2 regions of the Streptomyces sp. NPDC002463 genome follow, and region 2 is predicted to be linked to the other one. Evidence: riboswitches for the same ligand, from Rfam matches in the RefSeq annotation. Region 2 holds a riboswitch; the other holds the start of a gene.
The links. A riboswitch is a leader RNA that binds a small molecule or an ion and turns the genes downstream of it on or off. The one in region 2 is predicted to bind cobalamin.
Positions count from the first base shown of each region.

Region 1: another riboswitch for cobalamin. It lies ahead of cobN (cobaltochelatase subunit CobN); the one in region 2 lies ahead of ACFYX3_RS00835 (ribonucleoside-diphosphate reductase subunit alpha).

Region 1 is NZ_JBIARL010000011.1:292,448-297,914, reverse strand. Features, by position in the region: gene ACFYX3_RS23755 (precorrin-2 C(20)-methyltransferase) at 1-602, opposite strand, end outside; gene ACFYX3_RS23750 (precorrin-8X methylmutase) at 599-1,234, opposite strand; gene ACFYX3_RS23745 (cobalamin biosynthesis protein CobG) at 1,249-2,478, opposite strand; cobalamin riboswitch at 2,594-2,723, shown strand; gene cobN (cobaltochelatase subunit CobN) at 2,761-5,467, shown strand, end outside.
Region 2 is NZ_JBIARL010000001.1:191,947-197,413, forward strand. Features, by position in the region: gene ACFYX3_RS00815 (LuxR C-terminal-related transcriptional regulator) at 1-234, shown strand, start outside; gene ACFYX3_RS00820 (DUF3311 domain-containing protein) at 343-597, shown strand; gene mctP (monocarboxylate uptake permease MctP) at 594-2,213, shown strand; gene ACFYX3_RS00830 (GNAT family N-acetyltransferase) at 2,289-2,789, shown strand; cobalamin riboswitch at 2,798-2,974, shown strand; gene ACFYX3_RS00835 (ribonucleoside-diphosphate reductase subunit alpha) at 3,105-5,459, shown strand; gene ACFYX3_RS00840 (ribonucleotide-diphosphate reductase subunit beta) at 5,459-5,467, shown strand, end outside.

The DNA.
Region 1 (5,467 bases), on a different contig from region 2:
CGGCCCGCCCGCTCCAGGGCCCGCTTGACCGTCGGGAACGTGCGGCCGAGCTTCATCACGACCGCCGAGTCGGTGCCCGCGAGGCGGGCCGTCAGCTCGTCCTCCGGCAGGGTGCCGGGGATGATCGTGAGGACCTCCTCCGCCTCGCACAGCGGCTCGCCGAGCCGGGCGGCGGCGGCGCTCACCGAGGTGACGCCGGGGATGACGGTCGTGTCGTAGCGGTCGGCCAGCCGCTTGTGCATGTGCTGGTACGAGCCGTAGAACAGCGGGTCGCCCTCGGCGAGGACGGCGACGGTGCGGCCGGCGTCCAGGTGGGCGGCGAGGCGGGCCGCGGCCTCCTCGTAGAAGTCGTTCAGGGCGCCCCGGTAGCCGCCCGGGTGGTCCGTGGTCTCCACCGTGAGCGGGTACATCAGCCGCTCCTCGACGTGGTCCTCGCGGATGTGCTCGGCGGCGATGGAGCGCGCTATGGAGCGGCCGTGGCGGGCCGAGTGGTACGCGATCACGTCGGCGGACGCGATCGCCTTCACGGCGGCGACGGTCATCAGGTTCGGGTCGCCGGGGCCGAGGCCCACGCCGTACAGCTTGCCGGTCACGGTGGTCATGCCTGGATCTCCGCTTCGTGGGCGAGGGCGTTGAGCGCGGCGGCCGTCATCGCGCTGCCGCCGCGCCGGCCCCGTACGACCAGGTAGTCGAGGCCGAGGGTGTTCTCGGCCAGCGCGTCCTTGGACTCGGCGGCGCCGATGAAGCCGACCGGGATGCCGAGGACGGCGGCGGGCTTCCCGGCGCCCTTCGCGATCATCTCCAGGAGGTGGAAGAGGGCGGTCGGCGCGTTGCCGATGGCGACGACGGAGCCTTCGAGGCGGTCCCGCCACAGTTCGAGCGCGGCGGCCGAGCGGGTGGTGCCGAGCTCGGCGGCGAGGCCCGGGACGGCCGGGTCGGAGAGGGCGCAGAGGACCTCGTTGTCGGCGGGCAGCCGCTTGCGGGTGACCCCGCTGGCGACCATCTGCGCGTCGCAGAGGATGGGCGCGCCGGCCTGGAGGGCGGCGCGGGCGCTCGCGACGACGCCGGGGGAGTACGCGATGTCCTGCACGAGGTCGGTCATGCCGCAGGCGTGGATCATCCGGACCGCCACCTGGGCGACGTCGGCGGGCAGGCCCGCGAGGTCCGCCTCGGCGCGGATCGTGGCAAAGGACCGGCGGTAGATCTCCGTCCCGTCCTTCTCGTAGTCGAACATCCTGGTGCTCTCGCTCATCTCGTCGTGCGGGCCGTGGTCACTGCTTCGGGCAGGGCGGTACGGGGGGTGGGGACGCCGTCCACCAGGTAGGTGTCGTCGCCGGTGGCGAGGACGTCGACCCAGGCGCCGTGCGGGTGGCCGCAGCGGCGCTCGCACCCGGAGTAGTGGACGGGCAGGCCCCCGCGGTGGACGAGGCCGGCGTCCGTCCGTACGTCGGCGAGGGACTTGGCGCAGCCGGGCCGCCCGGTGCAGGCGCTGACCCCGACCGAGGGCAGGTCGGGACGGGTGACCAGGCCGTACGTCTCCAGGCCGGGCAGCCGGTCGGCGGCGGCACCGACGGCGACCACGCCACGCCAGGGCGTGAACCGCAGCTCGTCGGCCCCGTCGGCCAGGGCCCGCAGCTGGGCGGCCGTCAGGCGGCCGAGCGGGGCGAGGACGTGCAGGGCGTGCGCGCCGAGCGGGCCGGGTGCGGGCGGCGGGGACGCGGGAAGCGGCGGTACGGGTACGGGCTCCGCCGTGATCCCGGCCCGCGCGAGGGCCCCGGCCCAGTCGGGCACGTGCGTGTCGGGCAGTTCGCGGGGCCGCCAGGCCCCGTTCCCGGCGGCCTCGGCGGCGTCCAGGAACGCGAGGGCGGCGGCGAGGGCGGCCCGGACGGCGTCGGCGGCGGCGAGCCGGAACGCGTGCGGACCGAGCCGCAGCAGAGCCGACCCCTCCGGTCCTGCGATCAAGCTCACATCGCCGCCGAGCCCGGCGACGTCGCCGCGTCCGTCGTCGAGGAGGAACAGGAACCGTCCCGAAAGGGACGCGGCCCGGGGCTCCGCGCAGAGCGCCGTGTCCAGTGCGCGCGCCCACAACTGCACGTCCGCGTAGCCGAGTCCGTCGAGTCCCGCGCCGGGCGAGGCCACGATGTTGCGGACGCGCTCGTGGGTGGGCGAGGGCAGGAGGCCCGCCCCGGCCAGAAGGCCGGCCAGTTCCGCCCCGCAGCCCTCGCCGAGGCCGCGCAGCTCCGCGTTGCCGCGCGAGGTGATGCTGATCCGCCCGTCGCCCAGGCTCTCGGCGGCCCGGGCCAGGACCTCGGCCTGACGGGCCGTCAATCGCCCTGCGGGCAGGCGCAGTCGGGCCAGGCGACCGTCGTCGGCGGAGTGCAGGCGCAGCGCCCCGGGGCAGGCGTCGCCACGGTCCCGTATGCGAGCTTCGCCCGGTCGGGGCGTCGGGGGTGGGGTGGGCGGCATGGCGGCGAGCATACCCACGGGGAACCGGCTGACCACCGGGTGTGATCCGGCCGACTCTCCCGCTCTCTCCGGCCGGTGTGATCCGGCCGACCCCCTCGCTCCCTGGGGCCGGTCGGCGGCACGTTCTAGGATGCAGATCGGCATGGGGTCCCAGGACCCCGGGGAGGAAGCCCGGTGAGAATCCGGCGCGGTCCCGCCACTGTGAGCCCGTAACCCACGGGTGAGTCAGGAACTCCCGCCGTCCATACGACCACCCGGGGCGCGGACAACCCCGAGGAAGGGCCTGAGCTCGCCATGCTCCTGCTGCTGTCGCACTCCGACACCGACCTGCTCAGCGCCCGTGCGGCCGGGGGGCCGGTGGAGTACCGCTTCGCCAACCCCTCCCGCCTCCCGCTCGCCGACCTCCCCGGGCTGCTCGACGGCGCCGACCTGGTCGTCGTCCGGCTCCTCGGCGGCGTCCGCTCCTGGCAGGAGGGCCTCGACGCGATCCGCGCCGCCGGGAAGCCGGTCGTCGTGCTCAGTGGCGAACAGGCCCCCGACGCCCAGCTCATGGAGGCCTCCACCGTCCCCGTCGGCGTCGCCACCGAGGCGCACGCCTACCTGGCGCACGGCGGCCCGGCCAACCTGGAGCACCTGGCCCGCTTCCTCTCCGACACGGTCCTGCTCACCGGCCACGGCTTCGAGGCCCCGGCCGCCGCCCCCACCTGGGGCCCCCTGGAGCGGACGGCCAAGGCCACCGAGACCGGCCCGACCGTCGCCGTGCTCTATTACCGCGCCCACCACATGAGCGGGAACACCGCCTTCGTCGACGCCCTGTGCGGCGCCATCGAGCACGCCGGCGCCCGCGCCCTCCCGCTGTACGTGGCGTCCCTGCGCGCCCCCGAGGCCGAGCTGATCTCCGTCCTGCGCGGGGCCGACGCGATCGTCACGACCGTCCTCGCCGCCGGCGGCACCAAGCCCGCCGAGGCGCAGGCCGGCGGCGACGAGGAGGCCTGGGACGCGGGCGCGCTCGCCGCGCTCGACGTGCCGATCCTCCAGGCCCTGTGCCTGACCGGATCGCGGTCCGCGTGGGAGGAGAACGACGAGGGCCTCTCCCCGCTGGACGCCGCCAGCCAGGTCGCCGTGCCCGAGTTCGACGGCCGGCTCATCACCGTCCCCTTCTCCTTCAAGGAGATCGACGAGGACGGCCTGCCCGCGTACGTCGCCGACGCCGAGCGCGCGGCCCGCGTCGCCGGGATCGCCGTCCGGCACGCCCGGCTCCGCCACATCCCGAACGCCGAGAAGCGGCTGGCGCTCGTCCTCTCCGCGTACCCGACGAAGCACTCCCGCATCGGCAACGCCGTCGGCCTCGACACCCCGGCCTCCGCCGTCGCGCTGCTGCGCCGCCTGATCGCCGAGGGCTACGACTTCGGACCCGAGGCCGAGCTCCCGGGCCTGGTCTCCGGCGACGGCGACGAGCTGATCTACGCCCTCATCGAGGCCGGCGGCCACGACCAGGACTGGCTGACCGAGGAGCAGCTCGCGAAGAACCCGGTCCGCATCCCGGCCGCCGACTACAAGCGCTGGTACGCCACCCTGCCCGCCGAGCTCCGCGAGCAGGTCGAGGAGCACTGGGGCCCGGCGCCCGGCGAGATGTTCCTCGACCGCTCGCAGAACCCGGAGGGCGACATCGTCCTCGCCGCCCTGCGCCGCGGGAACCTCCTCGTCCTCATCCAGCCGCCGCGCGGCTTCGGCGAGAACCCGATCGCGATCTACCACGACCCCGATCTCCCGCCGTCCCACCACTACCTGGCCGCCTACCGCTGGATCGCCGCCCGCGCCGAGGACGGCGGCTTCGGCGCCGACGCCATGGTCCACCTCGGCAAGCACGGCAACCTGGAGTGGCTGCCCGGCAAGAACGCCGGCCTGTCCGCCGCCTGCGGCCCCGACGCGGCCCTCGGCGACATCCCGCTGATCTACCCGTTCCTCGTCAACGACCCGGGCGAGGGCACCCAGGCCAAGCGCCGCGTCCACGCGACCCTCGTCGACCACCTCGTGCCGCCGATGGCCCGCGCCGACTCGTACGGCGACATCGCGCGCCTGGAGCAGCTGCTCGACGAGTACGCGCAGATCAGCTCGATGGACCCGGCGAAGCTCCCGGCCATCCGCGCCCAGATCTGGACCCTCATCCAGGCCGCGAAGCTCGACCACGACCTCGGCCTGGAGGAGCGCCCGGAGGACGACGGCTTCGACGACTTCCTGCTGCACGTCGACGGCTGGCTCTGCGAGGTCAAGGACGCCCAGATCCGCGACGGCCTGCACGTCCTCGGCGGCGCGCCGACCGGCGAGGCCCGCGTCAACCTGGTCCTCTCCATCCTCCGCGCCCGCCAGATCTGGGGCGGCACGCAGGCCCTGCCGGGTCTGCGCGAGGCCCTCGGACTGGACGAGTCGGCCGCGACCCGCACGACCGCCGACGAGGCGGAGGCGAAGGCGCGGGAACTGGTCGAGGCGATGGAGGCGGCCGGCTGGGCGGTGGACGCGATCGAGACGGTCGCCGCCGCGTACGGCCCCGAGGTCCGCGAGGTGCTGTCCTTCGCCGCTCTCCAGGTCGTGCCGAGGCTCGCCGCCACCACCGACGAGCTGGCCCACGCCGTGCACGCCCTGAACGGCGGCTTCGTCCCGGCCGGCCCGTCCGGCTCCCCCCTCCGGGGCCTGGTCAACGTCCTGCCGACCGGCCGCAACTTCTACTCCGTCGACCCGAAGGCCGTGCCGTCCCGGCTCGCCTGGGAGACCGGCCAGGCGCTCGCCGACTCCCTCCTGGAGCGCTACCGCACCGACAACGGCGAGTGGCCGACCTCCGTCGGTCTCTCCCTCTGGGGCACGAGCGCGATGCGCACCGCGGGCGACGACGTCGCCGAGGCGCTCGCCCTCCTCGGTGTCCGCCCGCTGTGGGACGAGGCCTCGCGCCGCGTGAACGGCCTGGAGCCGATCCCGCTCGCCGAGCTCGGCCGCCCGCGCGTGG
Region 2 (5,467 bases):
GACGCGGGCACCCCCTTCGGCGAGGCCCCGCGCCGCGACGCCCACGACCTCTCCCCGCAGGAGCGGGAGTTGCTGATGCTCCTCGGCATCGGCTGCACGGACGACATCGCGGCCCGGCGGCTCGGGGTCTCGCTGCGGACCGTGCGGCGGATGAGCTCGGAGCTGATGAACAGGCTCGGCGCGCGCAGCCGGTTCGAGGCGGGGGTGCGGGCGACGAAGGAGGGATGGCTCTGAACCGTCCGGGGAACAGATCCGTGATACGGACGGGGGTTCCGAGAACGGCGACGGTCCCCTAGATTTCCTCGGCGTCATCAGATCATCGGCAAAGTGGACGGGATCTCCATGTCACAAGCGACACAAGGGAAACAATCGGTCGTCACCCCGCTCAGAGTGGTGATCGCCCTCTGTCTGTTCGCCCCGTTCGTGGCCATGCTCTGGGTGAGCTCCTACGCGAAGGTCGAACCGCTCTTCGCGGGCATCCCGTTCTTCTACTGGTACCAGATGCTCTGGGTGCTGATCTCCACGGTGCTCACCATGGTCGCGTACAAGCTGTGGCAGCTGGACCAGCGCGCCCGCAAGGGAGGTGACGCGCGATGAAGGACGGCGTGAACGGCGTGGCGCTCGGCGTCTTCGTCTTCTTCTTCCTGGCCGTCACGGTCATGGGCTTCCTGGCCGCGCGCTGGCGCAAGGCCGAGAACGAGAGCCTCGACGAATGGGGCCTGGGCGGCCGGTCGTTCGGCACCTGGATCACCTGGTTCCTGCTCGGCGGCGACCTCTACACGGCGTACACCTTCGTCGCCGTCCCCGCGGCCATCTACGCGGCGGGCGCGGCCGGCTTCTTCGCCGTCCCGTACACGATCCTGGTGTACCCGCTGATCTTCACCTTCCTGCCGCGCCTCTGGTCGGTCTCGCACAAGCACGGATACGTCACCACCTCCGACTTCGTGCGCGGCCGCTTCGGCTCCAAGGGCCTGTCGCTCGCGGTCGCGGTCACCGGCATCCTCGCCACCATGCCGTACATCGCGCTCCAGCTCGTCGGCATCCAGGCCGTCCTGGACGTGATGGGCGTCGGCGGCGGCGAGAACACCAACTGGTTCGTCAAGGACCTGCCGCTGCTCATCGCCTTCGGCGTCCTCGCGGCGTACACGTACTCCTCCGGGCTGCGCGCCCCGGCGCTCATCGCCTTCGTCAAGGACACCCTGATCTACATCGTCATCGCGGTGGCGATCATCTACATCCCGATCAAGCTGGGCGGCTTCGACGAGATCTTCACCAAGGCCGGCGAGGCGTACGCGACGGTCAACCCGGCCACCGGGAAGCCGAAGGGCGCGCTCGTGCCCGGCGAGGCGGGCCAGTGGACGTACGCGACGCTCGCGCTCGGCTCGGCGCTCGCGCTCTTCATGTACCCGCACTCGATCACGGCGACGCTCTCCTCCAAGAGCCGTGAGGTCATCCGCCGCAACACCACGATCCTGCCGCTGTACTCGCTGATGCTGGGCCTGCTCGCCCTCCTCGGCTTCATGGCGATCGCCGCCGGCGTGAAGGTCACGAACGGCCAGCTCGCCATCCCGCAGCTGTTCGAGAACATGTTCCCGGACTGGTTCGCGGGCGTCGCGTTCGCCGCGATCGGCATCGGCGCGCTCGTCCCCGCCGCGATCATGTCGATCGCCGCGGCCAACCTCTTCACGAGGAACATCTACAAGGACTTCATCAAGAGGGACGCGACCCCGGAGCAGGAGACCAAGGTCTCCAAGCTGGTGTCCCTCCTGGTGAAGGTCGGCGCGCTCGTCTTCGTCCTCACCATGGACAAGACGGTCGCCATCAACTTCCAGCTGCTCGGCGGCATCTGGATCCTCCAGACCTTCCCGGCGCTCGTCGGCGGTCTGTTCACCCGCTGGTTCCACCGCTGGGCGCTGCTCGCCGGCTGGGCCGTCGGCATGGTCTACGGCACGGCCGCCGCGTACGGCGTGGCCAGCCCGACCCAGAAGCACTTCGGCGGTTCGGCCGCCGAGATCCCCGGCATCGGCGAGATCGGCTACATCGGCCTCACCGCCTTCGTGCTCAACGTCCTCGTCACGGTCGTCCTGACCTTCGTCCTCAAGGCCGTGAAGGCCCCCGAGGGCGTCGACGAGACCTCGCCGGAGGACTACACGGCGGACGCGGGCGACGCCGGAGTCCGCGACCTCCCGAAGGTCGGCGCCGGAGCGCACTGACCCGCGGACGCGTGAAAGAGGGGGCCCGGGAAATCCCGGGCCCCCTTCGCGTGCCGCGGAGGCAGACTGGAGCCCATGGATTTCACGATCAGGGCGGTACGGCCCGAGGAGCACGAGGAGCTCGGTGACCTCACCGGGCTGACCTACCTGAACGACGGGCTGCTGCTGCACGGCGAGGACGACTTCTATCTGGCCGTGCTCCGCGACACGGCCCGGCGGGCGCGCGAGAGCGAGGTGCTCGTCGCCGTCGACCCGGACGGCGGGATCATCGGCGGGGTCACCTTCGCCGAGGGCGGCACCGCCTGGGCGGACATCGCGGTCCCCGGCGAGGCCGAGTTCCGGATGCTCGTGGTCGCTCCGGCGGCCCGCGGCCGGGGCGTCGGAGAGGCCCTCGTACGCGCCTGCGTGGACCGGGCGCGATCCCTCCCCGGCTGCGCGCGGCTCGTGCTCTCCACGGCCGATCTGATGGTCTCGGCGCACCGGATCTACGAGCGGCTGGGCTTCGTCCGGACCCCCGAACGGGACTGGGAGCCGATCCCCGATCACTCGCTGCGCACGTACGCCCTGGAGTTGTAACTCCCGGACCGACACAACATGTGGGGGGTGCCGCAAGCGGCGCCCCCCACATGTATGCTCATCCTCGCTGTCGACGCAGGGAAATCCGGCGCGAATCCGGAACTGTCCCGCAACGGTGTACTTCGTGTGGTTTCGCACTTCGTACGGAGTGAGTCCGAGGACCTGCCGACAGCGTGCCCGGTCCGTCCGTTCCGGGTGCCACAGACGTCCGGGCCTCGCGGAGTGGGCCGGTGGACGCGGCGCGCCCGCGCGTACGGGTGCCCGCATGCCCGCCTCCCCCGCCCGCGGCCCCGCCGAGCGAGAGAGAGCCTCCACGTGACCATCGCGCCCGCCGATCCGGCCGCAGCGATCGAGACCGACGGACCCGGGACCGTACTCCTGCGGACCCTGACCGATCTCACCGCCGACCTCCCGGACACCGACCCCGGCAAGGTCGCCGCCGCCGCCCTCCGCGGTCGCAGCGCCACGTCGGACGAGGCGGAGCTGCGCGAGCTGGCCACCGAGGCGGCCGCCGGCCTGATCGCCGAGGACCCGGCGTACTCCCGGCTCGCGGCGCGGCTCCTCACCATCACCATCGCCGACGAGGCGGCCGGCCAGGGCGCCGTGTCCTTCTCGGCCTCCGTCGCCGTCGGCCACCGCGAGGGCCTCATCGCCGACCGCACCGCCGAGTTCGTCGCCCTGCACGCCGAGCGCCTCGACGCGACGATCGACCCGGCCGGCGACGACCGCTTCGGCTACTTCGGTCTGCGCACCCTCTACTCGCGCTACCTGCTGCGCCACCCGATCACCCGCAAGGTGGTCGAGACCCCGCAGCACTTCATGCTGCGCGTCGCCGCCGGCCTCGCCGAGGACGACAGCGTCCGCGCCCTGGACGAAGTGAGCGCGCTGTACGGCCTGATGAGCCGCCTGGACTACCTGCCGTCCTCCCCCACGCTCTTCAACTCCGGCACCCGCCACCCGCAGATGTCCTCCTGCTACCTGCTGGACTCCCCGCAGGACGAGCTGGACTCCATCTACGACCGCTACCACCAGGTCGCGCGCCTCTCGAAGCACGCGGGCGGCATCGGCCTGTCGTACTCCCGCATCCGCGCCCGCGGTTCGCTGATCCGCGGCACCAACGGCCACTCCAACGGCATCGTCCCGTTCCTGAAGACGCTCGACGCCTCCGTCGCCGCCGTGAACCAGGGCGGCCGCCGCAAGGGCGCCGCCGCGGTCTACCTGGAGACCTGGCACGCGGACATCGAGGAGTTCCTGGAGCTCCGCGACAACACGGGCGAGGACCAGCGCCGTACGCACAACCTGAACCTGGCGCACTGGATCCCGGACGAGTTCATGCGCCGGGTCAACGCCGACGCCGAGTGGTCGCTGTTCTCCCCGTCGGACGTGCCCGAGCTCGTCGACCTGTACGGCGAGGAGTTCGACGCCGCCTACCTCAAGGCCGAGGCCGCCGGCCTGGCCCGCAAGACGATGCCGGCCCGCGACCTGTACGGCCGGATGATGCGGACCCTGGCCCAGACCGGCAACGGCTGGATGACCTTCAAGGACGCCTCGAACCGCACGGCCAACCAGACGGCCGAGCCGGGCACGGTCGTCCACTCCTCGAACCTCTGCACCGAGATCATCGAGGTCACGAACGACGGCGAGACGGCCGTCTGCAACCTGGGTTCGGTCAACCTCGGCGCCTTCGTCACGGGCGGCGACATCGACTGGGAGCGCCTGGACGAGACCGTCCGCACGGCCGTCACCTTCCTCGACCGGGTCGTCGACATCAACTTCTACCCGACCGAGCAGGCCGGCCGCTCCAACGCCAAGTGGCGTCCGGTGGGCCTGGGTGCGATGGGCCTCCAGGACGTCTTCTTCCAGCTGAAGCTGCCGTTCGACTCGGCCGAGGCGCGCGCCCTGTCGACGCGCATCGCCGAGCGGATCATGCTCGCGGCGTACGAGGCGTCCGCCGACCTCGCCGAGCGCAGCGGCCCGCTCCCCGCCTGGGACAAGACCCGCACCGCGCGGGGCGTGCTGCACCCCGACCACTACGACGTGGAGCTCAACTGGCCGGAGCGCTGGGCCGCGCTGCGCGAGCGGATCGCCGCCGTCGGCATGCGCAACAGCCTCCTCCTCGCCATCGCGCCGACCGCGACGATCGCCTCGATCGCCGGCGTCTACGAGTGCATCGAGCCGCAGGTCTCCAACCTGTTCAAGCGCGAGACGCTCTCCGGCGAGTTCCTCCAGGTCAACTCGTACCTCGTCGACGAGCTGAAGAAGCTCGGCGTGTGGGACGCGCAGACCCGCGAGGCGCTGCGCGACTCCAACGGCTCGGTGGCCGGCTTCACCTGGGTCCCCGCCGAGGTGCGCGAGCTGTACCGCACGGCCTGGGAGATCCCGCAGCGCGGCCTCATCGACATGGCGGCGGCGCGGACCCCGTTCCTCGACCAGAGCCAGTCGCTGAACCTGTTCATGGAGACGCCGACGATCGGCAAGCTGTCGTCGATGTACGCGTACGCCTGGAAGCAGGGCCTGAAGACGACGTACTACCTGCGCTCCCGCCCGGCGACCCGGATCGCGCGCGCCGCCCAGGCCGCCGCCCCGATCCCCGTCCAGCAGGCGACCCCCGACGCGGACGCGATCGCCTGCTCCCTTGAGAACCCCGAGTCCTGCGAGGCCTGCCAGTAATGAGCTCC